4 regions of the Pannonibacter tanglangensis genome follow, and region 1 is predicted to be linked to each of the others. Evidence: riboswitches for the same ligand, from Rfam matches in the RefSeq annotation. Region 1 holds a riboswitch; each other region holds the start of a gene.

Region 1 (7,156 bases):
CCACTGCCATGTCTGCGCGCGCCGCCAGACGCGACACGGACACGAGCTGCCCGGGCCGCGCGATCAGCAATGCCAGCTGGTCGGTACACAGGTTCATCGAGACAACCCGCTGCCCCTCCTGACCCTGCGGGATCGGGCCAGGAGGGGCTTCGGCCATGGCCGCAGCTGAAGCGAAGGGCATCAGCAGCGCCAGGACCGCAACCGTCAGGCGGCCCGGACGGTTCATGACTGGCGGAACCCCTTGCCTTCTGCGTCGAGGGCCTCTTCCGGACGGCCCAGCCAGCGGGCCGACAGCGCACGCCAGGTTGCGAGACGCGAGAAGTCCGGGGTTTCCGACAGGCTGTCGTTGTCCTCGATGAAGGGATTGGGCAGGAACACCGAGATCATCGGTTCACCTGCGCCATTGACCATCTCGAAGCCCCAGCTCACCGGCTTGCCATCGCGTCCGAAGCTGCGGAAGAACGACGCTCGTGAAGGCTTGCGGTGCCGCCGCTTCTCCTCTGGCGTCGGAAACTTCGGCGAGCCCATGTTTTCGCCGATGCACAGGTGAAAATGCCCGCCATTGGCGAACATCACCGTCAGGTAGGCGTCGAACAGGCTGATCTTCACCGGAGCGCCGGGGCACTTCCATTCATAGGCCGCCCCTTCGATGATCGGGCCAAACCGGATGCCCTGCCAGTGTTCCTCGAAAATCTCGCGCAGCAGGGGTTCGAGAACCTCCTGCGTTGCCGGAATGTCCCAGATCTCGCGGCTGATCTTGCCTTCCGCGTCCCTGCGAACGTCTGTCGGTGCAGGGCCGGCAACAGGGAGCAAAAGGACGGCTGCCTGCGGGCTTGAGTCTGCAGTCATGGTCATGCGCGATCTCCTCAGAAGGTGCCCTTGATGCCGACGAAAGCGGTCGCGCCCTGGGTGTTGTAGCCGTAGACCTCCTCGTAGGTCTGGTCGAAGGCATTCTCGACCCGGCCGTAGAGCGTGAAGTTGTCATTGAGCTTGTAGTCGGCGCCGAGATTGACGAGCAGATAGTCGTCAAGTTTCACGCGGCTGCGGGGTGTGGCGTTCACCCACTCGCTGTCCATCTGTTGTCCGTTGTAGACAGCGTCGACGAAGGCAGAGGCGCGGCCGTCGAGGAATGTGTACTGCAGTCCCGCTGCCCCGCTGTGCATCGGCCTGCGGACTTCCTTCTGGCCGTTCGGCTCACGGGCATCGAGATAGGTGTAGGACGCGCGGGCGGTCAGGCCGTCGAGGATCTGAGCGGTGGCTGACACTTCGACGCCCTGGCGCTTGCTGGTGCCCTGCAGGTTGAACGGGCTCGAGGCGAAGCCTGGCAGGAAGCGCGTCTGGATCTCATCCTCAAGACGTTCGCGGAAGTAAGTCACGTCGACGGTCAGCCGCCCGTCGAGAAGCTTCTGCTCCACGCCAATGTCCCAGCCGAAGTTCTCTTCCGGTGTCAGGTTCGGATTGCCGACAAAGCGCGAGGGCTGGAAGCCGAACTGCTCGAAGAATGTCGGGTTGGTCACACCCGTGCCGATCGAGGCATGCACCCGTGTGCCGGTCTCCTGATGGAGGTAGGCGGCCGAGGCGTTGTAGGTGAGAGTGTCCTTGAATTGTTCGTTGCGGTCATAGCGCAACGCACCGGACAGGAAGATCCGCTCCAGAAGCTCCAGCCGGTACTCGCCGACATAGCCCGACAGGTCGCGCTGTTGCCGCCGGCCCTGATCGGGGCTGCCCGGATAGGCATTCCGGTAGGTCTCGCGCTCCCACTCGACGGCGCCGGTGAGGCTGTGGGCAGCCTGCAGGAAGCTCTCGGTCTGGAAGGCAAGCGTGCCCTGGTAGCTGAGGTGCAGGCGGTTGTCGTCGTTGCCGTTGCGGTTGTTCGAGTTGAAGCCGCGGCGATGAAGATCGGTGTACTCGACCCGCGCCCGCTGCACGAACAGATCCTCGAACAGGGACCATGTCAGCCCCGCGCCACCATAGACCTCGCGTGTCTTGTTGTGGCTAAAGGTATCGATCACCTGGCCCTGCGTCGGACGGTCGGGAAAGGCAAAGTCCTGGTCGTCGGTGTCTGACTTGCGGGTGACGAAGCGCAGGTTGGCGTCAAGCACCAGCGTTTCGGTCAGGTCGGCCCGCACCTTGCCGTTCAAGGTGACGTTGCGGTCGCCGTCCTTCTCCTTGCCATAGTCGGAGATGTTGAAGCCGTCGGTTCGCCGCAGCGTCGCCGAGAAGGCCCCGTCGATGCGGTCATTGCCGCCCTGGACCAGCAGGTCGGTCAAGACCGTCTTGTCGGTCCCGACCTCGCTGCGGGCCGTGATCCGTTGACCGTTCCGGATGCCGCCCTTGGTCACGATGTGAATCACGCCGGATGTGGCGTTCGAGCCATAAAGGGCGCCCTGCGGTCCACGCAGCACTTCGATCCGGTCGATGTCAGAGACCTGAAGGCCACCGAAGTCATATTCCCCCGACGACGACGAGGCCACCTCGACGCCGTCGATCAGGACCAGCACATGGTTGGATTCCGAACCACGCAAACGGATCTGCGTGAGGCCGCCGAAAGACCCCGTCCGCGAGACGGCAACGCCCGGCACCTGCCGCAGCGCATCGGCAACATAGCGGACCTGCGATTTTTCGAGGCTCGCGCCCGTGATCACGGTCGTGGCGCGTCCGACCTTCTCCGCTTCCAGAGGCGTCCGGCCGGCGCTGATGACGATGGCTTCAAGCTGTTCCGGCTCTGCGGCCGCAGACGTGACGGCGGTGAGGGACAGGGCAGGGATGAGCCCGCCGGCCAGAAGGCACGGCAAGGCAATGCCGGTGGTGAACCGGTTCTTCATGACAAACACCCGCGTTTGGCGGCGGGCAGTGCCCGCGCCAGCATAGGAAGACGCACCGCCTGGCAAACGGACGCGGGTAAGCGTCCGCCCAAAGGACGGCAAGGTTTGGGTGTCACCTCAACGGGAAACCGCGCCTCGACACACCCCGTATCGAAGGCCGGGTGACTGAGCGCGGCAGGTCTCCTGGCTCACGGGTCGCCGTGTGCGTCCGCCTTCCCGGGATCTGGCCTTGGGCCTCCCAGTGGCATGAGTAGACGCACACTCTCCGTTCACAGTTGCGGGGGCAGCCACGGTCTCGGTCCCTGATGGGTACGCCTCACCGTGTTCCCTTTTCATCCGTCCTTCGACGGAACCACGTTCGCGTCGCAACATGCCGGTCGCTCGCGCTGCCTGTCAAGGTTGCACATCCGCTCTTCCACCCAAAGCAGGACGGATCAGCTGACGCGCCGCGTCTTCCGGCGGGCGGCACAAGAAACCGCTGGTCATTTTCCCGGCCCGGGCCTAAGCCTCACGGCCATTGCAAATGCGTTGATTGGGGACTGGGTCATGTTGCGGCGGCTGAGTGTCATCGGGGGCTGGACGCTGGTCAGCCGCTTGTTCGGCTTCCTGCGCGATCTGGTCATGGCCAGCGTGCTTGGTGCCGGGCCGCTCGCCGATGCCTTCCTGATCGCCTTCCGCCTGCCCAACCATTTCCGCGCCATCGTCGCGGAAGGCGCCTTCAACGCCGCCTTCGTGCCCACCTATGCCGCGACGCTGGAGCGGGACGGGGAGGCGCGCGCGCGGGCCTTCCGCTCGCAGATGCTGTCCTGGCTGATGCTGGTGAACCTTGTCCTGCTGGCGCTGGCGCTCCTTGCCACCGGCTGGCTGGTGTTCCTGCTGGCGCCCGGCCTCGGCACGGGCGAGGAGGGCGTGCGGGCGCTTGCCATCGACCTCACCCGCATCACCTTCCCCTATCTCCTGTGCATGTCCGTCGTCACGCTGATGTCCGGCGTGCTCAATGCCGAGCGCAAGTTTGCCGCCGCTGCCGCCGCCCCGATCCTGCTGAACCTCGCCATGATCGCGGCCTTCTTCTCGGTGCAGTGGTTCCCCGATGCGGCCCATGCGGCCGCCTGGGGCACGCTGGCCGGCGGGGTCCTGCAGGTGATCCTGCTCACCGCGGCCGTCGCCCGCGCCGGCCTCGGCTTTTCCCTGCCGCTGCCGCGCCGCGACGGCGAGGTGGCGCTGTTCTTTAAACGGCTCGGACCCGCTTTGCTGACGGCCGGCGTGGTGCAGGTCGCCGTCTTTGCCGACACGATCCTCGCCAGCTTCCTGCCGACCGGTGCACTGGCGCATCTGGCCTATGCCGACCGGCTCTACCAGCTGCCGCTGGGCGTGATCGGCATCGCGCTCGGCACAGCTGTCCTGCCGGAAATCGGCCGCGACGCCGGCGTCGGTGCCGAGGACAAGGCACGCGGCGTGATGGATCGCGCGCTTCGCATCTGCCTGATGGTCGGCCTGCCCATCGGTCTTGCCATGGCCTTCCTTGGCGAAGACGCGATCCGGGTGCTGTTCCAGCGCGGCGCCTTCGACGCGGCAGCGACGGCCGGTTCGGCCGCCGTGCTGGCCGCCTATGCGGTCGCCCTGCCGGCGGCCCTTGCCATCCGCACGCTGGTCGCGGCCTTCAACGGGCGCGGCGACATGACCACCCCCTTGAAGGCGCTGGCCGGGGCCACCGTCGTCAACGTGGCGCTGAAGGCGCTGCTCAGCGCCGAGCATGGCGCGGCCGGCCTTGCCATGGGCACCTCCGCCGGTGTCTGGATCTACGCGGTCACGCTCTATGTGCTGTGCCGGACGCGGGGCTATGTCAGCCCCTTCGCGCTGGCCGACAAGGTGCTGGTTCCGGCGGCCGCCGTCACCATGGCCCTCGTGCTCTGGGGCATGCCGGATCTGCTCGCGCCCGTCGAGGACGTGCTGCTGCTCCTGCCGGCGCTTGCTGCCGGGCTCGTCTGGCTGGCGCTGGCCGCTGCCCTGTCCTTCGGGGCCTATGCGGTCGTGCTCGGCGGCGGGCTCCTCGTCGTCCGCCGCCTGGCCCGGTCGCGGCGTTAGGCGGCCGGGTGCCGCCGGCGGACGCTTGCCGGGCGGCCAGCAAGGCTGAGGCGGGCGTCGTTGCGGCTGCGTTCGGCCACCACCTTGCCCTTGGAGACCACGGCGAGCCGGTCGGGCCTGAGGCGCAGCGCTTCGGTCGGCGTGCCGGCGTCCAGCACCACCAGCGAGGCCATGCAGCCGGGCTTCAGGCCGTAGCCCTCAAGGTTCATGATCCTGGCGTTGTCTTCCGTCACCATGCGGAAACAGCGGGCCATTTCCTCAGGGTGCGTCATCTGCGCCACATGCAGGCCCATGAAGGCCACATCCAGCATGTCGGCGGTGCCGAGCGAGTACCAGGGGTCCAGCACGCAGTCCTGGCCCCAGCCGACCGTGATGCCAAGCGCCTGCATCTCCTTCACCCGCGTCAGGCCGCGCCGCTTCGGGAAGGTGTCGTGCCGGCCCTGCAGGGTGATGTTGATCAACGGGTTCGGGATCGCCGTCATGCCGCTTTCGGCGATCAGCGGCAGCAGCTTGGAGACGTAGTAATTGTCCATGGAATGCATGGACGTGAGGTGGCTGCCGGCGGCGCGTCCGCCAAGCCCGTGCCGGGTCACCTCGGCGGCCAGCGTCTCGACATGGCGGCTCATCGGATCGTCGGTCTCGTCGCAGTGGAGGTCCAGCATCAGCCCGCGCTCGGCGGCGATGCGGGCGAGATCCTTCACCGAGGCCGCGCCATCCTCCATCGTGCGCTCGAAATGCGGGATGCCGCCGACCACATCGACGCCCATGTCGAGCGCGCGAAGGACATTCTCCCGTCCCGTCTTGGTGCGGTAGAGCCCGTCCTGCGGGAAAGCGACCAGCTGCAGGTCGAGATAGGGCGCGACCTTGCGCTTCACCTCCAGCATCGCCTCGACGCCGCGCAGATGGTCCGGCGTGGTGTCGACATGGGTGCGGATGGCGAGCAGGCCCATCGACACGGCCCAGTCGCAATAGGTCAGCGCCCGGGCCACCATGTCCTCGACGCTGGCGATCTCGCGCAATTCCCCCCAGAGCGAAATGCCCTCCAGCAGCGTGCCGGAGGCATTCACGCGCGGCAGGCCGTAGGACAGCGTCGCGTCCATGTGGAAATGCGGGTCGACAAAGGGGGGCGACACGAGGTCGCCGCTGGCGTCGATGACCCGTCCGGCGCTGGCCTGCGCGGCTGCCTCGATCCGGCCGACCTCGGCGATGCGGTCGCCGCGGATGCCGATGTCGGCGACGGTGCCGTCGGGCAGCGTGCCGCCGGAGATGACGAGATCGAACATGTCAGCGTTCTCCCTTGTTGAAGGGCTGCATCAGCGCGGCCGGCACTTCGGCGCGGCGCGACATGATGACGAGGGCAAGGATGGAGAGGATGAAAGGCAGCATCAGGAACACCTGATACGGCACGATGGCGCCGATGCCGGTCTGCTGCAGGCGCACCTGCAGCGCGTCGAAGGCGGCAAACAGGATCGCCCCCAGCACCGCCTTGCCCGGACGCCAGGCGCCGAAGACCACGAGCGCGATGCAGATCCAGCCACGCCCGTTGACCATCTCGAAGAAGAAGGACGAGAAGGCGGAGAGGGTCAGGAACGATCCGCCCACCGCCATGAGGCCGGAGCCGACGATGACCGCGCCCATGCGCAGGCCGGTCACGGACAGGCCCTGCGCGGCGGCGGCGGCCGGGTTCTCGCCGACCGCGCGCAGCGCGAGGCCAAGCGGCGTGCGGTAGAGCACCAGCGCCACCACCAGCGCCAGGACGAAGGCGGCATAGGTCAGCGCCGTCTGGCTGAACAGAGCCTCGCCCAGGAGCGGAATGTCGGACAGGCCCGGGATCGGCAGCGGCTGGAACGGCTCGATCTTCGGCGGGCTGGTCACCTGCGGCAGCATCAGGCGGTAGGTGAAATAGCTGGTCGAGGTGGCCAGCAGCGTCACGCCAAGCCCCACCACATGCTGCGACAGGCCGAAGGGGACGGTCAGCGTCGCATGCAGCAGGCCGAAGGCCATGCCCGCCAGCATCGCCGCCATCACGCCCCACCACAGCGGCGCGCCCATGTAGACCGCCACCCAGCCGGTGAAGGCGCCGATGACCATGATGCCCTCGATGCCGAGATTGAGCACGCCGGCGCGCTCGCAGATCAGCTCGCCGAGCGTGGCAAAGATCAGCGGCGAGGCGATGCGGATCGTGGCGGCCCAGAACGAGGCCGTGAGGAGGATGTCGAAGATCTCGCTCATCCGCGTTTCACCCG
Region 2 (7,156 bases), on a different contig from region 1:
GTCACGATGAAGGATGGCAGGCCCGTCTTGATCACCAGCATGCCGTTCACCCAGCCGAGAAGGAGGCAGATGGCGAAGGCCGCGAGGATCGACACCCAGACGGGCAGTCCCCACTGGACGCTGAGAATGGCAATCACAATGCCGGCGAAGCCGATCATCGAGCCGACCGACAGGTCGAATTCCCCGGCAATCATCAGCAGGCAGGCGCCGACGGCGATGATTGCGAACTGCGCGGACACGACGGTCCAGTTTTTGATGCCTTCCGGTGCGAACATGCCGGAGTCGCCGGCGATCAGCAGGAAGAACAGGAAGACCAGGAGAGTGCCGGCTGTTGCACCCAGCTCGGGCCGGATCATGGCACGGCGCAGGGCCGAGACCTGCTTGATGCGCTCGTCCGTCATGAATGCCTCGATTGTCAGGAAGTCGCTCGAAAAAGGGGCCGGGGCGAACGGGCCGCCCCGGCCGGCGGTCTGGGAGGAGACTTAGCGGTACTGGCCGGCCAGCTTCTCGACCATCTCGATGTTGTCCTTGGTCACGAAGCCGGGACCGGAGTTGACCGAGTTGCTGGGCATGACGCCATAGCGGGCGAGATTGGTCAGGAACACGACCGGCAGGTAGCCCTGCAGGAAGGGCTGCTGGTCGATGGCGAAATCGATCTTGCCAGCCTTGATGCCGGCGGCGATTTCAGGCGAGAGGTCGAAGGTGCCGAACAGGATGTTGCCGGCCTTGCCGGACTGCTCGAGCGCAGCCAGCGTCGGATGGGCCGAGGTGGGGCCGAGCGCGAGGATCGCGTTGGTGTCCGGGTTGCTCTGCAGGTAGGCCGCGACCTTGTTCTGGATTTCGGCCGGGTCCTGACCCGCGTCGATCATCTGGTTGCCCAGCTCGACGCCGAGCGCAGCGGCAAAGCCCTGGCAGCGTTCGACCGAGGCCGGGTTGGTAATGTAGTGATTGACGCAAAGGAACTTCTTGGCGCCCGCGGCACCCAGACGCTCGCCGGCACCGAAGCCGGCATCAAATTCAGGCTGGCCGACATGCATCAGCGCGCCCAGCTTCTTCGACTGCTCCAGCGTGCCGGAGTTGATGGTCACGACCGGAATGCCGCGCGCCACGGCTTCGGTGATCGGGCCCGACAGGACGTCATAGTCGGCGATGGTGACGATGATGCCGTCCGGCTTGGAGGCAGCCGCCTGCTCGACAATGCGGGCCATGTCGGCCAGGTCACCGGTCGGCGGGTTGCGGTACTCGACCGACACCTTCATCTGCTCGCCCGCAACGGCAATCGCGTTCTTGATCGTGTTCCACCAGCTGTCGCTGTCCGGCGCATGGCTGACGAGAACGAACTTCTCGCCCTCTGCAGAAGCCGGAGCAACGAAACCGGCGACGGCAAACACCGCCGCTGCGATGGCGGTCAGGGTCTTTCTCATGAATTCCTCCCAAATCGGTTAGACCCGGAGGCTCCCTCCGTCCGGGCCGCCCGGCATCCGGCCGCTCTGCCGTCGCCGTTCACACTGGAATATTCATTCCATTTTTTGATTCAATGCAACAACTTTTTTATGGCTCGATTCTACGACCTGCCCCAACGGCAACAGCAAGGGCAATGGCAAGCGACAGGGTGGCCGAGAGGGCCCGGAACGATCCGAAGTCGACCTCCGCAACGGAAAGGACTGTCGCATCAAGCTTTTGCAGCGGGCTCATGACCGTGTCCGTGATGGCAATAACCGGCAGATCAAGCCCCCGCGCAACCTCCGCCAGCTCGACCGTTTCGGCGCTGTAGGGGGCAAATGTGATGGCGATCAGCGCGTCCCCTGGCCGCAGGGCGTGCCGGCGGTCGAGCTTTCCAACCGCATCATGCAACAGGGCCGGCACGCTCATCTTCTCGAAGGCATAGGCGAGATAGGCCGCCACGGGAAAGGTCCGGCGCAGGCCGATGATATGCACCATCTCCGCCTCGGCCAGCAGCTTGACGGCCTTGTCGAGACTGCGGCTATCGACCGTATTTGCCAGATTTTCCAAGGACATGCGCCCAGCGTCGATGAATTCGGCCAGAAGCGCGGAAGGGCTCCCGGCCCCGCTCTCGCGCAGGTTCTTGAGACGCGTCGCATAGTCCGGCCAGCCTTGCGAATAGGCATCGCGGAACAGGCGCTGCATCTCCGTATAGCCGGAGAAGCCGAGGATCTTGCAGAAGCGCATCAGCGCCGACGGCTGGACACCCGCAGCCTGCGCCATGTCCGCCACGGTGGAGACCGCGATGCGGTCGGTGTTGGCGGACAGGTACTCCGCACACTGGCGCAGCCGCTTGGGCAAGGTTTCCGATGCTTCCAGCAGACGCGCATGGAAGGCTTCGACGGTGCGGGGAGCCGGGCGTTGGGACATCGTCATTCCTTACAGGGTTCTGTTCTTGCTTGACAAAACACGATAACGCCGCGATGACAGAATTGGAACAAAAATTCCATTTTGTATCGGGAGGATTGTGAATGACCCTGGGGATTGGCCTCATCGGCACGGGCTTCATGGGCAAGGCCCATGCCCTGGCCTGGCGCAACGCCCGCGCGGTGCTTGGAACCGTGCCCGAGGTGCGGCTGGAACTGCTGTGCGACACGCCGGCCGACAAGGCGACAGGCTTTGCCAGCCAGTTCGGCTTCGCCCGGTCGACGGATGACTGGCGGGCCCTGGTCACGGATCCGCAGGTGGACATCGTCTCCATCACGACCCCGAACCGCTTCCACAAGGAAATGGCCCTGGCCGCGCTGGCTGCCGGCAAGCACGTCTGGTGCGAGAAGCCGATGGGCCTGACGCTGGCGGATGGGGAGGCGATGGCGGCAGCCGCAGCAGCCAGCGGCAAGACCACGATGGTCGGCTACAACTACATCCGCAATCCGGCCTTCCGTCACGCACAGAAGCTGGTTGAAGCCGGGCGGATCGGCCGCCTCGTGCATGTGCGCGGCATTGTCGACGAGGACTATCAGGCCGATCCCGATCTGGCCTGGACCTGGCGCGCGCGCCTGGAGGAAGCCGGCCTCGGCACGCTTGGCGACCTCGGCTGTCATCTCGTCTCGATGCTGACGGGCCTCTGCGGTCCGATCGAAAGCCTTGTTGCCGACATGCAGACGGTCCACACGACCCGTCCCCTGCCCGATGGCTCCGGGCGCGGCGCGGTGGAGAACGAGGACACGGCCACTGCCCTCCTGCGCTTTGCCAGCGGGGTTCACGGCTCCCTGTCCACGTCCCGGTCCGCCTGGGGCCGCAAGAACCGTCTCGGCTTCGAGCTGCACGGCACGAAGGGCATGCTGGTCTTCGATCAGGAGCGCATGAACGAGCTGCAGCTTTATGTGAACGAAGGGCCGAAGGCCGAGCAGGGCTTCCGCACTATCCTGTCCGGCCCCGAGCACGGGGTTTATGGTGCCTTCTGTCCGGCCCCCGGCCATCAGGTCGGCTTCAACGACCTGAAAGTCATCGAGGCGGCGGAACTCCTCACCGCCATCACGACCGGCACGCGGCCGCATCCCGATTTCGCCGCCGCGCTGGAGTTCGAGAAGGTGATCCACGGCATCGCCGAAAGCGCCCGCACCGGACAGCGCGTCGTTCTGGGCTGATCCGCCGGCGGCCGCCGCATCCGCGGCGGCCTGCCTCACCTGCGCCGATCAAGCGGCCCCGGTCAGCCCGCCAGTCAGGGTCCTGGGCGCAGGGCCCTGTGGCGCGCGGCACGTCCACCCTTGCGCCCTGTGGCCATGGCGCCGGTCGGCCCGGCAAGTGCGGCCAGATCAGTGACCTGCACGGTTGCAGGCACCAGCACCGGCCCGAATCGTACCTCGACCTCCGGCTCTGCGCCGCGCGAGGCCGCAAGCCCGGCCACCGGCGGATAGGCGCTCTGCGCGAGGCGGACAAGGTCGTCCACGCGCTCACGCCCCTCCACGCCTCCGAACACATAGGCCAGCCCGTTGCGGACCGTGAAGGCCATCATGCAGGTCATGTCTCCGGTCTGAGACTGCGGACAGCCGCTGCGCACACGCCCGGAGAGCGCCGTTTCCGCCAGGTCAAGGGCGTCGGCCATGTCGCCGGCCAGCGCCAGCCGCCGCGCCAGCAGCCGTGCCATGATGCAGGGGCGCCCGGTGTTGCGGCAGAACGTGGAGAAACCGTCACCGCCGTGTGGATGGGGCGCGCCGGCAGTTCTCTCGCCGGCGATGTCTGGATCAAGATCAAGGGAAATGCAGTCCACCGTGTCGCCCTCCGCGAACGGACGCGGGGTGGGCAAGGCCGCAAAGCTGGATGCGGCCGGATCTTGGTCCGGATACTGCGCGTGCCATCTTGCCTCCTGCCGGGGCACCCCGCCCGGTTTGGTTCAAGGGATGATGGCAGGTCTCCTGACTTGCGGGTCTTCGCGCCCCTGTCCCTTCCCGGCCGCGAGGGCCAGTGGTTCCGACAGGTATGCTCGCCGCCTACAGTTGCGGGGGCAGTCCCGGATTTGGACAGACACAGCGTCTGTCCGCACCGGATTCCCTTTTCATCCTTCCGCCGCCAGTCGGCACCGGAAGGAACCATCGCCACAAGGCTAGTCGAGCCGGCCCCGGGCTGCAAGAGCGCCCTTTGGCCGTGTAGCCGACGGCGCGGATCCGGGGTTCAGAGGCTCATGGTTGCGGCAACCGCCGTCTTCCAGGCCTCATACTTGCGGGCACGGGTCGCCTCGTCGATTCGCGGCTCGAAGCGGCGCTCGATTGCCCAGCCCTCGGCAAAGCCGGCCATGTCCGGATAGACGCCGGCCTGCATGCCGGCCAGCCAGCCGGCACCGAGCGCCGTCGTCTCCAGCACCGTCGGGCGGTCCACCGGAGCGCCGAGAATGTCGGACAGGAACTGCATCGCCCAGTTGTTGGCGCTCATGCCGCCGTCGACACGCAGCACGGACTGGCCGGCCGCGTTGGCCCAGTCCACCCGCATGGCCTCCAGCAAGTCGCGGGTCTGGTAGCCGACGCTCTCCAGCGCCGCCTTGGCGAATTCCCCCGGCCCGGAGTTGCGGGTCAGACCATAGATCGCGCCGCGGCAGTCCGGGCGCCAGTAAGGCGCGCCGAGACCGGTGAAGGCCGGCACCAGGATGACGGACTGGCCGGGATCCGCAGTTTCGGCCAGCGCCTGCGTTTCCCTCGCCTCGCGGATGATCTTGAGACCATCGCGCAGCCACTGCACGACGGCACCGGCAATGAAGATGGAGCCTTCCAGCGCATAGGTCGGCTTGCCGCCAATCTGGTAGGCGATGGTCGTCAGCAGGCGGCTTCTGGAGGTCACCGGCGTGTCACCGGTGTTGAGCAGCGCAAAGCAGCCGGTGCCGTAGGTGGACTTCATCATGCCCGGCTGGAAGCAGGCCTGGCCGACAGTCGCCGCCTGCTGGTCACCGGCAACGCCGAGGATGGGGATCTCGCGCCCGAACAGGTCTGCACGGGTGTGGCCGAAGACGGCAGCGCAGTCCTTCACCTCCGGCAGCATGTCCATCGGGATGTCGAGGAGCTTGCAGATCTCCGCGCTCCAGGCGCCCTTGTGGATGTCGTAAAGCAGCGTGCGGGCGGCGTTGGTGGCGTCGGTCACATGCACCGCGCCGCCGGTCAGCTTCCAGATCAGGAAGCTGTCGACCGTTCCGAACAGCAGGTCGCCGCGCTCCGCGCGCGCCCTTGCGCCCTCCACGGTGTCGAGCACCCACTTCAGCTTGGTGCCGGAGAAATAGGGATCGAGCAGCAGGCCGGTCGTGGCTGCCACCATGGGCTCGTGCCCCTCGTCCTTGAGGCGGCGGCAGAGATCGGCCGTGCGGCGGTCCTGCCAGACGATGGCATTGTAGACAGGCTGGCCGGTGTGACGGTCCCAGACGACGGTGGTCTCGCGCTGGTTGGTGATGCCGATGGCGGCAATGTCGTGCCCGCTCTTGCCGGCGCGCTCGATCGCCGCGCGGCAGGACCCCGCCGTCGTCGACCAAAGGTCGGCCGGATCGTGTTCCACCCAGCCGGGATGCGGGTAGATCTGCGGAAACTCCTCCTGCGCGCTGGCGACGATCTTCAGCGACGTGTCGAACAGGATCGCGCGGCTGGACGTGGTTCCCTGGTCGATGGCGAGAATATGCGTCACGTCGGCCTCCCCCGATAGCGCCTGGTGCGGCAGGTCTTGATTGGTCATATCCGATAGCAGGCCGGTGAGGCCGGCTCAATTGTCGATCGGTCCGAAGCGTTTCCGGAGCCGGTCAGCCCGAGGGCGGGACCTTGCGGCCCCGCCCCCGGTTGTCCATGGGTCTGTGGGTTACTTCCAGGAGGCGATCAGCTCGTCATAGGAGACGGTGATCGGCTTTTCCTTTTCGTTCGGGATCGGACCCTTCGGCGCGCCCGGCTGGTCGAACCAGTACTGGGCGGTCTGCTCGTCGTTGAGCTTCGGGCCGAACTCGCCCTGGACGCCAGCGCGTTCCAGACGCTCCAGGACCTTTTCCTGCTCGGCGCAGAGCGCGTCCATGGCTTCCTGCGGGGTCTTGGCACCGGACGACGCGTCGCCGATGTTCTGCCACCACAGCTGGGCCAGCTTCGGGTAGTCCGGAACGTTGGTGCCGGTCGGCGACCACTGCAGACGGGCCGGCGAGCGGTAGAACTCGATCAGGCCGCCAAGCTTCGGTGCGCGCTCGGTGAAGCTGTCATGCTGCAGCGTGGACTCGCGGATGAAGGTGAGGCCGACATGGCTCTTCTTCACGTCCACGGTCTTGGAGGTGACGAACTGGGCGTAGAGCCAGGCCGCCTTGGCGCGGTCCACCGGGGTGGACTTCATCAGCGTCCAGGAACCGGCGTCCTGGTAACCGACCTTCATGCCTTCTTCCCAGTACACGCCATGCGGCGAGGGCGCCATGCGCCACTTCGGCGTGCCGTCCTCGTTCACGACCGGCAGACCCGGCTTCACCATGTCGGCGGTGAAGGCGGTGTACCAGAACATCTGCTGGGCGATCTCGCCCTGGGCAGGCACCGGGCCGGCTTCGCCGAACACCATGCCGGCAGCGGCCGGGGGCGCGTACTTGTTCAGCCACTCGATGTACTTGGTGATCGAGTAGACGGCAGCCGGGCCGTTGGTGTCGCCGCCGCGGGTCACGCAGGAGCCGACCGGCTGGAAGTTCTCGTTGACGCGGATGCCCCACTCGTCGACC
Region 3 (7,156 bases), 1.5 Mb from region 1:
GCGGGGCCGGCTCCGCGGCGAGGCCCGCCAGATGGGCGCCGTAGCGCAGCACGTTGGCGTGGTTCTCCGGGCCGCCCTCGAGGAAATAGCGGTAGAGCCGGCGCACCGCCTCGACCGGGACCGAGGAGCGGGCGGCCAGCGCCTCGTCCCACTTGTCACAGCCGGACATGATCGCAAGCTTCGCCCCGCCCCGGTTGGCCTCCTCGCAGAGCCTCTCCACGCCATAGGGCCAGTAGCTCTCGCCGCCGAGCAGGCGCACGATCACCAGCCTGGAGCGCGACAGGGTCTTCTCGGCGTAGAGGTCAACCGAATAGGGGTGCCCCAGCGCCATCAGGCTGGCGAGCCGCAAGCTGGCAAAGGCCTCGCCCAGCTTGCCCCGCGCCGCACAGAGGGCCGCCAGTTCCGTGTCGGCCGCCGACAGCACGACGAGATCGGCCGGATCCTGGGCGAGATCCACCGCGTCGTTGCCGTCTTCCACCCGTCGGGTCTGGCTTGCGAGAATATGCATCACTGGTCCATCTGCACGGACACCCCGTGTCCGGTTCGGTTGGTCGGGTCAGGGTTCAGCCTCGGGGCCGGTCTCGGGGCCCGTCTGCACCGCCTCTCCGCCCCTCCCCCTCGTGGGGAGGGATGCTGAGAGGCCGCGTCCCACGAGACGAGTCATTTGCGGACCCCGCACTTGCCGCAGCCCCTCCTCTCCCCCCTTGCGGGAGAGATGTCTGCGCGAGCAGACAGAGGGGGGTAAACAACCCGACCGCAAACTCGGAACCCGCTGAAACACGGCTGCCCCCCTCTGCCCCCTGTCGGGGGCCTCTCCCCCTCAAGGGGGGAGCGGCAAGCAGCGCCCTGCCCTCGGTCCTGGCCCTCAGGCCGCCTTCGCCTTGCCGAGGGCTTCGGTGATCGACGACAGGTCCAGCCCCTTCAGGCCGATGACGACGACATGGCCGGGCATCCTGGCCCCGGCGGCGAACCAGGTCTCGACGCGCGGGCCGACGGCCTGCACCAGCGCCGGCGCCGCCTTGCCCGTCACCGACGCCGCCCCCTTGATGCGCAGCACGCCGGGCAGCGCCATGGCCCGGGCGACAGCCTGCTCCAGATCCTTCAGGCTGGCGAAGGCCGCGACCGGCAGGACATGGCTCTCGAAGTCATCGTGATGATGGTCGTGATCGTCGTCATCGTGATCGTGATCGTGATCATCATCGTGGTCATGGTCATGGTCATCATCATGGTCGTGATGGTGGTGATGATGCGCCCGGCGCGCGGCCAGATCGTCCTCGGCTGCGGCCGAACGGCCGAGCAGCACGTCGACCGGCAGGTTGCCCTTCTCGGCATGGATGATCTCGACGCCGGACCGGACATCCTCGGTGATGTGCTCGCGGATATGGGCAAGCTGGTCAGCATCCACCAGATCGGCCTTGTTGAGCACGACGAGATCGGCGCAGGCGAGCTGGTCGTGGAACAGCTCCTCGACCGGATTGTCGTGGTCGAGCGAGGCATCGGCGGCCCGCTGCGCCTCCAGCGCCTCCTCGTCGAGCGCGATGCGGCCTTCCGCCAGAGCGGCGGCGTCCAGCACGGTGATGACCCCGTCCACCGTCACGCGGGTCTTGACGCTCGGCCAGGAGAAGGCGCGCACCAGCGGCTGCGGCAGCGCAAGGCCCGAGGTCTCGATGACGATGTGATCGGGCGGCGTCTCGCGCGCCAGCAGCATTTCCATGGTCGGCAGGAAATCGTCAGCCACGGTGCAGCAGATGCAGCCATTGGTCAGCTCGACCACATCGTCGGCGCTGCAGGACGGGTCGACGCAGCCGTCCAGCAGCGAGCCGTCGAAGCCCATGTCGCCGAACTCGTTGACGATGAGCGCGATGCGGCGGCCGCCGGCATTGAGCAGCAGGTTGCGGATCAGCGTCGTCTTGCCGGCGCCGAGGAAGCCGGTGACGATGGTGGCGGGGATCTTGCCGCCCTGAGAAAGCACGGTGGTCATAACTGGATATCCGGACAGGAACTGGGTTTGAGAAGGAGCGGCAGCCCGCTGGCGACCAGCACGACGCGGTCGCAGACCCGGGCAAGCTCCTGATTGAGACGGCCCTGCGCGTCGCGGAAGGCGCGCGCCATGGCATTGTCAGGCACGATGCCGAGCCCCACCTCGTTGGTCACGAAGATCACCGGACCGGCGAGACCGGGAACGACAGCGGCAAGGTTTGCGGTTTCACCGGCAAGGTCCCGGTCGGCCAGCATCAGGTTGGTGAGCCACAGCGTCAGGCAGTCGACGAGCACGACCCTGTCGGGGCCGCAGTGCCGCGCGAGCGTGCCGACCAGATCGAGCTGTTCCTCGACCGTCGTCCAGCGTCCGTCGCGCCGGGCCTTGTGCTGACCGATGCGCTCGGCCATCTCCTGGTCCCAGGCGGCGGAAGTGGCGACATAGACAGGCTCACGGCCGGCGCCAAGCGCCAGCCGTTCTGCAAAGCTGCTCTTGCCGGACCGGGCCCCGCCCGTGACCAGCACGGCGCGGGCAACCAGGTGCTCGGGCCTTGCCAAGGGGCTTGCCACCGGGCGTCAGCCGAAGAGCTGGGCGCCGATGGCGCTGAAGCCGACGCCGACGATGCCGGCACCGACCATCCGGGCCGTCAGCGAGGCCGGAACGGCCGCAGCCTTCGGATTGGTCAGCATCATCGCAAGGCTGGCGACGGCAAACTGGATGACGGCAAAGCCGATGAAATAGGCATAAAGCGGTGCCGGTTCGGCGCCAATGATCGATTCGCCGTAGGCATAGCCGTGGAACAGCCCGGCGATGGCGAACAGCACCGCCCATGCCCCGGCCGGCAGCTCGGTCTCGCTGACGATGAGACCACCGGCAATGATCACCGACAGGGCGATGACGACTTCGGCCAGCGGCAGGTCAATGGCCGCCATGTGCACCAGAACGCCCGCGATGGTGGCAAGGACAAAGGCCGCCGGCAGGACGAGGCTGCGGCCAACAAGGCCCGCGGCCAGACCGACAGCGATGATGAAGGCAAGATGGTCGAACCCGATCACCGGGTGGCCGAGGCCGGACAGCAGGCCCTGCACGAAGGTCTGAGGCATCTGGCCGTCCATCATGTGATGGGCAGCGGCGGTGCCGGTGCCGGCAAGCAGCGCCGGGACGACCAGCAAAAGCGGAGTGGCGCCCGAACGCAGGGCGCGGGAAATCATGATCATGTCTGTGCTCCAGTCCGTCCACCCGACGGCAGGGGGTTGCAATGCATCAGGCCGGTCTCCTGGCTTGCGGGTCGTCGCCCTTGCCACGCCTTCCCGGACTTGCGTCCAGTGGCCGTGTGCGGCAGGGCTCGCCGCTGACAGTTGCGGGGGCAGCTCAGGACTTGGAGCCTCGGGATGAGTCGCTCCGCACCATGATTCCCGTTTCATCCCCCTGGGCTTTGCCCGTCGGGGAACCTGACCCGTCTGTTCTAGACCCCAATGCCCCTGCCCTGCAAGGACGCCCTTTGGCCGGAGGCCGGCGGGCGGGCTGCGTTACAGGACCGCTTGTGCCGCCGTTGGCGCTCTTGGCCTTCGCTGGACGATTGCGGGCGTCGGCAGGCCTTCATCTCGGCCTGTGTCTTGGCCTGTGTCTTGGCCTGTGTCTGGGCCTTTGTCTGGGCCTCTGCCTGGGCCAGCATCTGGGCCTGCGTCGGGGCCGCCGCTGGCACCGTCCTTGCCCCGTCTTCAAGAGCACGCCATCGGGGACCGATGCCCGAGTCTTGCGCCGGTTTCTGGCCGTGCCGGGTGGGCGGGGACGCCGGGCGCGCCGCAGTGCGAGGCGCAACCATCTGTTTTTTCGCAGAAATCCCGGGCTTTTCCACCTGTGGAAAAGTTTCTTCAAGAAAGGGCTTGGCAAAGGGCCAGAGCCTTTGTTATACGCTCGCCACCGACAGCGACCCACCCGGTCGCTCGCCACGGGGCCCGTTCCGGCGCCCCCTTCTGGTGATCCGCGATAGCTCAGTTGGTAGAGCGTTCGACTGTTAATCGAATGGTCGCAGGTTCGAGTCCTGCTCGCGGAGCCAACCTCTTCCCAGAAATATCGTTATCCGGCTGTGCCTCCCGCACGGTCGAAGCCGATGCTTGTCTTTCGGCCGGCTCACGCAACTGGCCAACCTTCTTGCGACACTTGGCCAGGCCTCGCTGGCACGTGGCCATCTGTCCGGATCAGGATCCCCACTCGGTCGTGTCCGGTCAAGGGCCTGCCGGTCGCGCCCCCCCCATCGCAAGACCATACTCGGGCCAGCCTCAGGGCAGCAGGCATCCCCCAAGGCCTGCCCTTGGGGCAGCAGGCTGCGCCGGCCATACGGTCTCCCCGTCCCCCCGCAGACAGAGGGCAGCTCACGGCCCCGGCCACGAGCGAGCGGTCGACTGAAACACCTGTCGCCGGCAGCGGGCCTGCAAGTCCTTGCCACAGACTTGCCGCAAAATGGCCAGATCGACATCCCAAGTTTTTCCGTAATTCAGGCGTTTCACTGTCCGACATCGTCAACCGATCAAATTTCGGGCACTTGCCCGATTAAGGGTTGACCCCCCGGGTCAGGGACTTATCCTGCCAGTCATCCTTTGATGAGCTGCGTTTTTTTCGCAATCCGCTTCCCTTCCCTCACGGAGTTTCCTCATGTCCTTGCAACGACTGGCCATTTCCTTTGCCATCTCTGCACCTCTGCTGATGGGGACGGCCCTGCCGACCCTCGCCCAGACCACGCAGACCGCCGAACCGCCCCAGGGCTCGCAGACCTCCCCCGCCCCCCAGAAGCCGGCCAGCGTCAGCGAGCTGCGCAAGGTGCTGCAGGATGGTGGCTCGCAGGAGGCCATCACCTCCGCCCTGCAGCAGCTCCAGGCCCGGGCCGACCAGGGGGACAGGAACGCGCTGCATGTCCTTGGTGATTACCTTTCCCGAAACGCCTCTTCTGGCGAGGACCGGGAGAAGGCCATCGACCTCCTGACCAAGGCCGGTCAGGCTGGCAACAGCTGGAGCTATGTTCGTCTCGGCGACGTCTTCAGCCAGGGGGCAGGCGTCGAGAGGGACGCCGCCCGAGCCTTCGGCTATTACTCGGCTGCAGCCGACGGCGGAAACAAGGTCGCGCAGCTGGCTGTCGCCCGCGCCCTGATTGCCGGCGACGGTGTCGCGACCGATGTAGAGCGCGGCCTCGCGCTGCTGACCGGGCTGGCGGAGGAAGGCGATCGCAACGCCCTGCTGGCGCTTGGTGATCTCTATTCTCGTGGCACGACCGTGCCTCTCGATGGCGCGAGGGCCGTCGATTACCTCACGCGCGCCGCAGAGGCGGGCAATACGGCGGCCCATACCCGCCTAGGCGAAATCTATCGCGACGGAATCGGTGTGCCGGTCGACCCGGCCCGCTCGCTTGCAGCCTTCCAGGCAGCCCAGGCCTCCGGTGCAGCAACCGCAGACCTTCGCCTTGCGGAGGCCGCCCTTTGGGGTGTCGGCGAGACGCAGGATGTGGAAAAGGGCGTGCGCCTGCTCCGCGAGCAGGCCTCCGCCGGCAACATCGGCGCCATGCTTCTCCTGTCGGAGGTGCTGCTGCGCGGGGAACTGGTCGCGGCGAATGTGGCCGACGGCATGAAACTGCTTGAGGACGCCGCCGCAAAGGGCAACGTCACGGCAACACTCCGCCTTGCCGAGGCCTATCGGACGGGAGCGTACGTCAAGCGGGATACCGCGAAGGCTCTCCAGCTGTCCGAAAGCGCCGCTGCCGCCGGCAATCCGGCTGCCTTGCTGGATCTGGCTCGCGGGCACATGGATGGCGAGTTCGGACGCCTGTCGAACCGCGCGAAGGCAGCCGCCTACCTCAAGCAGGCCGAAGAGATGAACGTTCCGGCCGCAACCGTTCTGGCAGCCGACTGGATGCTGCGCGGACAGGGAATGCGGATGGATGTTGCCGGGGCCCTCGCCAAGCTTGAAAAGGCTGCGACCGCTGGCAACGCAGATGCGGCCAGACGCCTGATCACCCTGTACAGAAGCGGTTCCGGCAAGATGCTGAAGCCCAATCCGGTCAAGGCGCGGGCGGCCTTGTCGGCCTATGCCCCGCTGCTCGGTGCCACGTTCGTGACACGAGAGGAGCTGTTCATCAGCGCCGTGGCTGCTGCCTCGCGGGCCGAGTTCGCGGCCCTTGCCGAGGCTTTCAAGGCGGCGCCGCAGCAGACCCGGGTCAGCCTTCTGACCACCCTTCGCTGGTCGAATGCCAATGCCTTCGTCTATCTGGTGCAGGACGAGCTGCAGACCCGCGGACTGTACAAGGGGCCGCTCAACGGCCTCCTGACCCGGGACACGATCCGCGCGATCGGCACGCTGTGCGATGCCGGCCCCTCGGGCGAGCGCTGCCGCCAGGGTCCCCTCACCGGCGACGCCGCCCGGCTCATCGCCGTCCGGGTTGCCGCTGGCGCCTGACCGAGACGAAATCGGGACCTGATCCCGGATCTGACGGCGCCCTGATCCTGTCGGGTCAGGGCCCTGCGGAACGCCAGGGCGGTACCCGGCGCGCCCGTCTCGTCTGCACAAGGACCCAACGTTGGGGCCGGTCTTGTCCGATCCGACAAGACCGGCCCCTTGTGCTTCCAGAGCGCCCCTAGTGGATGCGCCGCCCTCACGATGGAGGCGCCACCCGTGCTGCGTCCATACTGGCACCAGGCGCAACCTCAGGCTTCACTCGCGACTTCAAGTCCCTCCCTGGGAAATTGCCCGATGTCTCCGGCTGCAGCCTGGCGAGGCCACGATGCATTGCCCCCCGCCACGCGAAGGCAAGGGACGTTGCCCTAGCCAGTCAGTCCACCCGCCTGCCACTCATTTAACCTTGATGAAGCATTAAGCTGACACAGCATTGCCTTGACGGCAGCGGCGAATTGAATCCGACATCAAACTCGGGTAACACCATCGTGAGGGCGAGAGGCGACGATCATTCCATGCGCAAGTCTCCCAGGGCCTGGCGCCATGCCCCCCGAGCGCCCCTGCGTGACCCTCCCGTCACGTGCGGGACGTTTGCCCAGGCCAGAGCCGCCGCACGGGCTTTGACATTATTGGTAGTGTTCGAACAGTCAGGATTTTGACATGAAGATTGCGATGATCGGCTCCGGTTATGTGGGCCTCGTTTCCGGCGCGTGCCTGGCCGATTTCGGTCATGAG
Region 4 (7,156 bases), on a different contig from region 1:
GCCTCTTGCGCCAGCGCGGCCTCACCGCACCCATCGTCATGCTCTCGGCCAACATCGGCGACACGGCCCTGCGCCCGGCCGGCGAACCGGCGCATGACGACGCCCTGTCGAAACCCGTCGATCTCGCCCAGCTCCTGGACCGGATCGGCCGCCTGCTGGGCCTGAGCTGGACCCGGGCCGGCGATGCCCCCTCCTTGGTCCCGGCCCCTGTGGCGCCATCCCCGGCCGTGGTCGGCGAGAACGACGCTGCACCGGTTGCAGCCGCCTCCCTGTCATCACGGCACATCCGCGACCTGATCAGCCTCGGCGACATCGGCTATGTCCATGGCATCGAGGCCAAGCTCAGCGAGCTGGACAGCGCGGGCGCGGATGCCGCTCTCATCGCCCGTCTTCGCACAAGCATCGAACAGTTCGACTTTGCCGGCTATCGCAAGATCCTCGAGGACACAGCCCCCCATGACTGACGCCGCCGGATCCCCCGCTGCCTCGCGCGACATCGTCCTCGTGGTGGACGATTCCCCCGAGACCCTCGGCTTCCTGACAAAGGCTCTGGAGACCTCCGGCGTCACCGTGCTGGTCGCCACCTCCGGCACCGCCGCGCTGGCCATCTGCGACCGCATCACGCCGGACATGGTTCTGATGGACGCGGTGATGCCCGCACCCGACGGCTTCGAGACCTGCCGTCTGCTCAAGGCCCGGCGCGGGCTGGAGCATGTGCCGGTGATCTTCATGACCGGCCTCAGCGAGACCGAGCATGTGGTGCATGCGCTGGAAAGCGGCGGCGTCGACTTTCTCACCAAGCCGATCAATCTCGACGAGCTGCAGGCCCGCATCCGGGTGCACCTTGCCAATGCGCGCCAGGTCCAGAGCGCGCGCATCGCGCTCGATGCCGCAGGCCGGCACCTGATCGCCGTCAGCGCGGACGGCAACATCAAGTGGTCCACACCGCAGACCAGCCAGGTTCTCGAAGCCCTGGACCGAGGCACGGTTGCTGCAGGCGAAACCGCGCTGGACCGTATCCGAACCGCGCTGGCCGGCTGGATCGCCGCCGCAAGCCGACAGGCGACGGGACGGCCCGACCCGCTGGTGCTCGATCTCGGGCCCGCCGGCCAGTATGAATTCGCCCCCATCGGCTCGATCAGCGCCGACGAGCACCTGTTCCGCCTGACCAGCGCCAGCCACCCCGGCCAGACGGACGCCCTGCGCCAGCGCTTCGGTCTCACGCCGCGCGAGGCGGATGTCCTGACCTGGATCTCGCGCGGCAAGTCCAACAAGGACATCGGCGACATTCTCGGCCTCAGCCCGCGCACGGTGAACAAGCACCTCGAGCAGATCTACGTCAAACTCGGTGTCGAGAACCGCGCCTCCGCCGCCGTCCGGGCCAGCGAGGTGCTTAGGGACCTCTAGCCGGATCATTTGACCTTGTATTCTGGTCCATATGATCCATCTTGAGCGTATCGACGCTCACTGGCACGGTGACCGCATGGAAGCTGCTCTCAAGCCCCGGCCCGTCGACGACCTTCAGGCCGTCGGCCTCAAGGCCTACAGCCGCATTGCCGACGCCTGGTCGTTGACGGTTCGCGAGGCCGCAGGTCTGTGCGACATGTCGGACTCCTCCTGGAAACGCGCCAAGTCCGCGAACTTCCGGGGCGAGCTGACCCGCGATCAGCTGTTGCGCCTCAGCGCCCTCATCGGCATCTACAAGTCGCTGCAACTCTACTTCAGTCCGGATCTTGCCGACCGCTGGATCAGGCTGCCCAACACCGGGCCGGAATTTGACGGCCAGCGCCCGGTCGACGCGATGATCGACGGCGGCCTGCCGAAGATCCTCAGCGTGCGGACCTATCTCGATGCCCTCCGAGGTGGCGCGTGAAGCTCACCGCGATCGCCGACCGCGCCCTGATCCGGCTGATCTCGAAAACACACCACAAGCCGCCCGTGCTGCGCGGTCTTGTCGACAGCGACCGGGAAGCGGAAATCCTGGCCGAGCTGGAAGGCCTGACCAATGCGCGGCTGAAGGCCGAGCGGGAGGGCAGCCCCGGCATCGACAGGCGGGAGCTGGCGTTCCTCCGCCGCAAGGCCGATCTCGCCCTCTATGGCGAGACCCACATCAACGCCGCGTTTGTCTACACGCGGCCGACCGGCAACCGCTTCAACGCCGGCGACCGCGGCGCGTGGTACTGTGCCTATGATCCACTGACCTCTGCCGCCGAGGTGGGGTTTCACCGCACGCGGGAACTCTCCTACATCGGCCATTTCCACGCGGAAGCCGCCTATGTGGAACTCCTCGCCGACTTCATCGGCGACTTCCCGGACCTGACGGACACGCCCGAGCACCCGGCGCTGGCGGCGGAACCCGCGGCCGGCTATCCGGCTGGCCAGGCGCTGGCGGCCACTCTGCGCCGTCAGGGACATCGCGGCCTGCTCTACCCGTCCGTGCGCCAGCCGGGCGGCCGCTGCTTCGTCGCCTTCGATCCCGGCATCATCCAGAACGTGCGGCCGGGCGCCAGCTGGACATTGCGCTGGTCGGGCACGCCGCACTTCTCCGTCGAGATGGACGCCGGCTAGGCAGTCCGCGCTTGTAACGTAATTACATTACATGTACACACCGGGTGGTCTTGTCCAAACCCGGTGGCATTGCCTTGACAACACACGCCCCTGCCCTGATCATTCACCGTGATGGTTCCCGGCGAACAAGCGCTTCGCCGGGTGAAAAGGGAACACGGTACGGTGTAGCCAACAGGCGCCAAGTCCGTGACTGCCCCCGCAACTGTAGGCGGAGAGCCGACCCCAGACAGCCACTGTCCCAAGTGCCGTACGACCGGCACGGGATGGGAAGGCAGGGCAAGGCGACGACCCGCAAGTCAGGAGACCTGCCATCACCGATCCACAACAGCCACCGGGCGGGGTGTCCCGGAAGGAGCAACACGGTGACCATTCAACGGCCGATCAAGGCCCAATCCCCTATGGCCGGAGATGACCGGCATCCCGCACAGCAGACGCACGAGCTGGTGGTCTGCGTGACCTGCCGCCCGCGCGGCAGTGAAGAGCGTCCCGGCAAGGCGCTTCTGGCAGAGCTTGCGGCACAGATGGCCGCAGATGCCGCCTGGCGCGTCGGCGGCATCGAGTGCATGGCCGCCTGCGGCCGGCCCTGCGCCATCGCCCTCCAGTCGCAGGACAAGACCACCTGGCTCTTCGGTGACATGGAGCTCGCCGATGCCGAGGACATTGCCCGCTTTGCCCGCCAGTACGAGGAGCTTCCCGACGGCTGGTGCAAGGCCTCGGAGCGGCCCGGCAAGCTGGCCCGCACCGCCCTCGCGCGCATCCCCGCCTCCGGCCGGGTGCTTCCCCCGGATGCCGATGCCTGCACATGAGCGCGCCCTTTTTCGAGGCGGAAGGCCTCTGCTGGGGACCGCGCGGCCGGCCTGACCTTCTGGCCGACATCAGCCTCACGCTCAACCAGGGCGAGGTGCTGGCGATCTGCGGTGCCAACGGAGCCGGCAAGTCGTCGCTGCTGCGGCTGCTCTACCGCTTCCATCGTCCCCGCCGCGGGCATGTCCGGCTGGAAGGCACCGACATCTGGAGCCTGCCCGCCCGCGATGTCGCCTGCCGGATCGCTGCCGTACTGCAGGAGCAGCCGACGGATTTTGCCCTGACCGTGCGCCAGATCGTGGCGCTCGGGCGTCTGCCGCATCAGCGCGGTCTCAGCGCGGCCGGGTCGGCCGACCGCGATGCGATTGCCCATGCGCTCGCCCGCCTGCATCTCAACGCTCTGGCCGAACGGCCCTTCGGCACCCTGTCGGGTGGCGAGCGCCAGCGCGTGATGGTGGCCCGGGCGCTGGCCCAGGCCCCCAAGCTTCTGATCCTGGACGAGCCGACCAACCACCTCGACATCCGCCACCAGCTCGAGCTGATGGCACTGCTGCGGGGCCTCGGCCTCACGGTGATCACCACCCTGCACGACCTGACGCTCGCCGCCGAATATGCCGACCGGGTGCTGCTGCTTGCCGGCGGCCGCGTCCTGACCGAAGGCGCCCCGGCCGAGGTCTTCACCGAAGCCCACATCGCGGGCGCCTTTTCCGTGCGCTCGCGGATCGATCTCAGCGGGCAACACCCCCGCTTCTCCTTTCACCTCTGACTGAAGAGACCCACTGACATGCGTCTGAAACTTGCCCTTGCCGCCTTCCTGCTCTCCACCGTGGCCGCCGCGGCCTATCCGGTGACCGTGAAGAGCTGCAACCGCGACGTGACCTTCGAGGCCGCGCCGAAGCGCGCCATTTCCAACGACGTCAACCTCACCGAAATGATGCTGGTGCTCGGCCTGACCGACCGCATGGCCGGCTACACCGGCGTGTCCGGCTGGAAGACGCTGGATGAGGAAATGCGCAAGGGCGTTACCGAGCTGCCCGAGCTTTCGGAAAAATACCCGACCAAGGAAGTGCTGCTCGGCGCCGAGGCCGACTTCTATTTCGCTGGCTGGAACTACGGCATGAAGGTCGGCGGCGAGGTCACGCCCGAGACCCTCGCCCCCTTCGGCATCCAGGTCTACGAGCTCACCGAAAGCTGCATCCATATCGGCCCGAAGGAGAAGATCTCCATGGCCGACATGTACAACGACCTGCTCAACCTCGGCCGCATCTTCGGCGTCGAGAACAAGGCAAAGGAATTGGTCGCCGGTTACGAGGCAAAGCTGGCCGAGGCCACCGCCAAGGTCGACAAGTCCAATCCCTTGCGCGTCTTCGTCTATGACAGCGGCGAGGACACCCCCTTCACCGCCGGCCGCTACGCCATGCCGACCGCGCTGATCGAGGCTGCCGGCGGCAAGAACATCATGGATGACCTGGACAAGAGCTGGGCCACCGTCGCCTGGGAGCCCGTGGTCGACCGCAACCCGGAAGTGATCGTGATCGTGAACTACGGCAACGTCACCGCCGAGCAGAAGATCGCCTTCCTCAAGGCCAACCCGGCCTTCGCCAATGTCGATGCCGTGAAGAATGACCGCTTCGTGGTGCTCGAATATGTCGAGGCGACGCCTGGCCCCCGCAACATCCGCGCCGTGGAGAAGCTCGTTGACGGTTTCGCTGGAAAGTGAGGCAGCGGCCGCCGTCCCGGGCGAGCAACACCGGCTCTGGCCGGTGCTGCTCACCGGCGTGGTCGGCCTGGGCCTCCTCGTCCTTGCCATCCTGACCGCCGTCGCCGTGGGGGCCATTTCCGTGCCCCTCGGCGATGTCGCCGGGATCGTGGCCAACAAGCTCTTGCCCGGCTCCGTGACCAAGACCTGGACAGCGGCCCGGGAAGCGATTGTCTGGGACATCCGCTTCCCCCGGGCGCTGCTCGCCGCCCTCGTCGGGGCAGGACTTGCGGTCACCGGCGCGGTGCTGCAGTCGGTCACCCGCAACCCCCTCGCGGATCCGCACCTGCTCGGCATTTCGTCGGGCGCGGCCTTCGGCGCGATCCTGGCGCTGCTGCACACGGGGCTGTTCCTTGGCCTCCTGACCGTGCCGCTGCTGGCCTTTGCCGGTGCGCTGGTGGCAACCGCCATCGTGCTGGGCGTGGTGAAGGTCGCCCGCGCCGGCTCGCCGGACCGGCTGGTGCTGGCGGGCGTCGCCGTCTCCTTCATCATCATGGCGCTGGCCAACATCCTGATCTTCCTGGCTGACCCGAAGGCCACCCACACGGTGGTGTTCTGGATGCTGGGCGGGCTTGGCCTCGCGCAATGGAACCACCTGATCTACCCGCTTGCGGTGCTGGTGCCCTGCGGCCTGTGGCTGTGGTTCAAGGCCGGCGCGCTCAACGCCGTTACCCTGGGCGACGAGACCGCCTCGACCCTTGGCGTCCCTGTCACGCGGCTCCGCCTGTCGGTGTTTGTCGCCGGAGCGCTCGTCACGGGGGTCTGCGTCGCCTTCTCCGGCATCATCGGCTTCGTCGGCCTGATGATGCCGCATCTGGTGCGCCTGATTGCCGGGGGCGACAATGCCCGCGTCATCCCGCTGTCGGCGCTGGCCGGAGCCCTGTTCCTGATCCTCGCCGACATCTGCGCGCGCGTGATCATGGCGCCCGAGGACATGCCCATCGGCATCGTCACCGGCCTCGTCGGCGGGGTGTTCTTCATCTGGCTGATGGCGCGGGAGCGCTAGGGACAGGCAACCAGATGGCCGTGTTACAGCGCAGCCATGTGATTGTCCCAGGACACGCCGGCCGGCCGGGCATAGGGCTCGGCCGCCGGTTCGCGGCCCGACCCAAAGGCGAGACCACCCGCACCATCGGAAACCAGGAACCCGTCGTCGAGCGGGGCCAGCCCGCAGACATCCGCAATCGGATGGCTGCCGACCGGCGTTCCGTCAGCGGCCGACAGATAAAGCACATGGCCGCCGCGCGGACTGGACAGGGCGACGAGCCCGGCCGGTGCATTCACCGCCACCGAGCCGACATAGTTGCCGAGCCGCTTCAGCAATCCCTCGGGCACATCCACCACCGACAGGCCGCCCTCCCGGGACAGTCTGGCGACCAGGGGCGGGGTCAATCCCGCGTCGCCCTCGAACTGTCCGCCGATCCAGACTGATCCGGCCACATCCAGCGCCATGTGGCGCAGTGACACTTGAGACAGGTCCGGCGGCAGCCGGAACAGCCCGAGCAGATCCCCGCTCGCAGCATCGATGCGGGCGATCGACGGCTGCATCCGGTCGAGATTGAGCATGTCGCGCCCCGTGACCGGATGCGTGTCGATACCGCCATTGGCGACCACCAGCACCCGGCCTTTCTCGGCCAGCAGGATGTCATGCGGCCCGACGCCATGGGTGTCGAACTCGCCGATCCGGATGAGGCGCTCCCCGCTTGCATCATAGACGCCGACGCGGCCGCGCGTTTCCTCGCCCACGGGCCCGAATGCGTTCTCGACCGCATAGACCAGCCGGCCGTCGCCAGAAAACACCCCGTGGCCGTAATAGTGACGCCCGGGTTCAGCGCTCGTCACCTGTGGCGCCTGGCGTTCTTCGCGGTCGACAAGCATCAGGAACTGCCCCGGCCGGCGCGCGAAGGTGACGAAGCGGCTGCGGTCCGGCGACAGGGCGATGCCATGGCCACGGTCGGGCAGCGGCACGTCCAGCACGTCCCGCCCGTCAGCCGTCAGGATCGCGACGGCATGGCGTCCGTCCGC

What was found. Region 1 has a riboswitch for cobalamin ahead of GWI72_RS00530 (TonB-dependent receptor plug domain-containing protein). Riboswitches for the same ligand answer to the same signal wherever they lie in the genome.
Region 2: another riboswitch for cobalamin. It lies ahead of GWI72_RS16340 (hypothetical protein); the one in region 1 lies ahead of GWI72_RS00530 (TonB-dependent receptor plug domain-containing protein).
Region 3: another riboswitch for cobalamin. It lies ahead of GWI72_RS07160 (HupE/UreJ family protein); the one in region 1 lies ahead of GWI72_RS00530 (TonB-dependent receptor plug domain-containing protein).
Region 4: another riboswitch for cobalamin. It lies ahead of GWI72_RS19450 (DUF1636 family protein); the one in region 1 lies ahead of GWI72_RS00530 (TonB-dependent receptor plug domain-containing protein).

The regions. Positions count from the first base shown of each region.
Region 1 is NZ_JAABLQ010000001.1:114,742-121,897, forward strand. Features, by position in the region: gene GWI72_RS00520 (ABC transporter substrate-binding protein) at 1-226, opposite strand, end outside; gene GWI72_RS00525 (DUF7676 family protein) at 223-855, opposite strand; gene GWI72_RS00530 (TonB-dependent receptor plug domain-containing protein) at 867-2,825, opposite strand; cobalamin riboswitch at 2,982-3,197, opposite strand; gene murJ (murein biosynthesis integral membrane protein MurJ) at 3,372-4,910, shown strand; gene GWI72_RS00540 (amidohydrolase family protein) at 4,907-6,193, opposite strand; gene GWI72_RS00545 (ABC transporter permease) at 6,195-7,142, opposite strand; gene GWI72_RS00550 (ABC transporter permease) at 7,139-7,156, opposite strand, start outside.
Region 2 is NZ_JAABLQ010000002.1:350,773-357,928, reverse strand. Features, by position in the region: gene GWI72_RS16360 (ABC transporter permease) at 1-401, opposite strand, end outside; gene GWI72_RS16355 (sugar ABC transporter substrate-binding protein) at 483-1,424, opposite strand; gene GWI72_RS16350 (MurR/RpiR family transcriptional regulator) at 1,552-2,373, opposite strand; gene GWI72_RS16345 (Gfo/Idh/MocA family protein) at 2,475-3,593, shown strand; gene GWI72_RS16340 (hypothetical protein) at 3,668-4,216, opposite strand; cobalamin riboswitch at 4,335-4,555, opposite strand; gene glpK (glycerol kinase GlpK) at 4,618-6,153, opposite strand; gene GWI72_RS16330 (ABC transporter substrate-binding protein) at 6,274-7,156, opposite strand, start outside.
Region 3 is NZ_JAABLQ010000001.1:1,591,065-1,598,220, forward strand. Features, by position in the region: gene cobN (cobaltochelatase subunit CobN) at 1-508, opposite strand, end outside; gene cobW (cobalamin biosynthesis protein CobW) at 866-1,981, opposite strand; gene cobU (bifunctional adenosylcobinamide kinase/adenosylcobinamide-phosphate guanylyltransferase) at 1,978-2,535, opposite strand; gene GWI72_RS07160 (HupE/UreJ family protein) at 2,554-3,195, opposite strand; cobalamin riboswitch at 3,228-3,448, opposite strand; tRNA gene GWI72_RS07165 (tRNA-Asn) at 3,962-4,037, shown strand; gene GWI72_RS07170 (tetratricopeptide repeat protein) at 4,634-6,424, shown strand; gene GWI72_RS07175 (UDP-glucose dehydrogenase family protein) at 7,082-7,156, shown strand, end outside.
Region 4 is NZ_JAABLQ010000004.1:182,328-189,483, reverse strand. Features, by position in the region: gene GWI72_RS19470 (hybrid sensor histidine kinase/response regulator) at 1-464, shown strand, start outside; gene GWI72_RS19465 (response regulator transcription factor) at 457-1,407, shown strand; gene GWI72_RS19460 (MbcA/ParS/Xre antitoxin family protein) at 1,484-1,873, shown strand; gene GWI72_RS19455 (RES domain-containing protein) at 1,870-2,568, shown strand; cobalamin riboswitch at 2,664-2,895, shown strand; gene GWI72_RS19450 (DUF1636 family protein) at 2,931-3,374, shown strand; gene GWI72_RS19445 (ABC transporter ATP-binding protein) at 3,371-4,138, shown strand; gene GWI72_RS19440 (ABC transporter substrate-binding protein) at 4,157-5,092, shown strand; gene GWI72_RS19435 (FecCD family ABC transporter permease) at 5,070-6,137, shown strand; gene GWI72_RS19430 (DUF1513 domain-containing protein) at 6,161-7,156, opposite strand, start outside.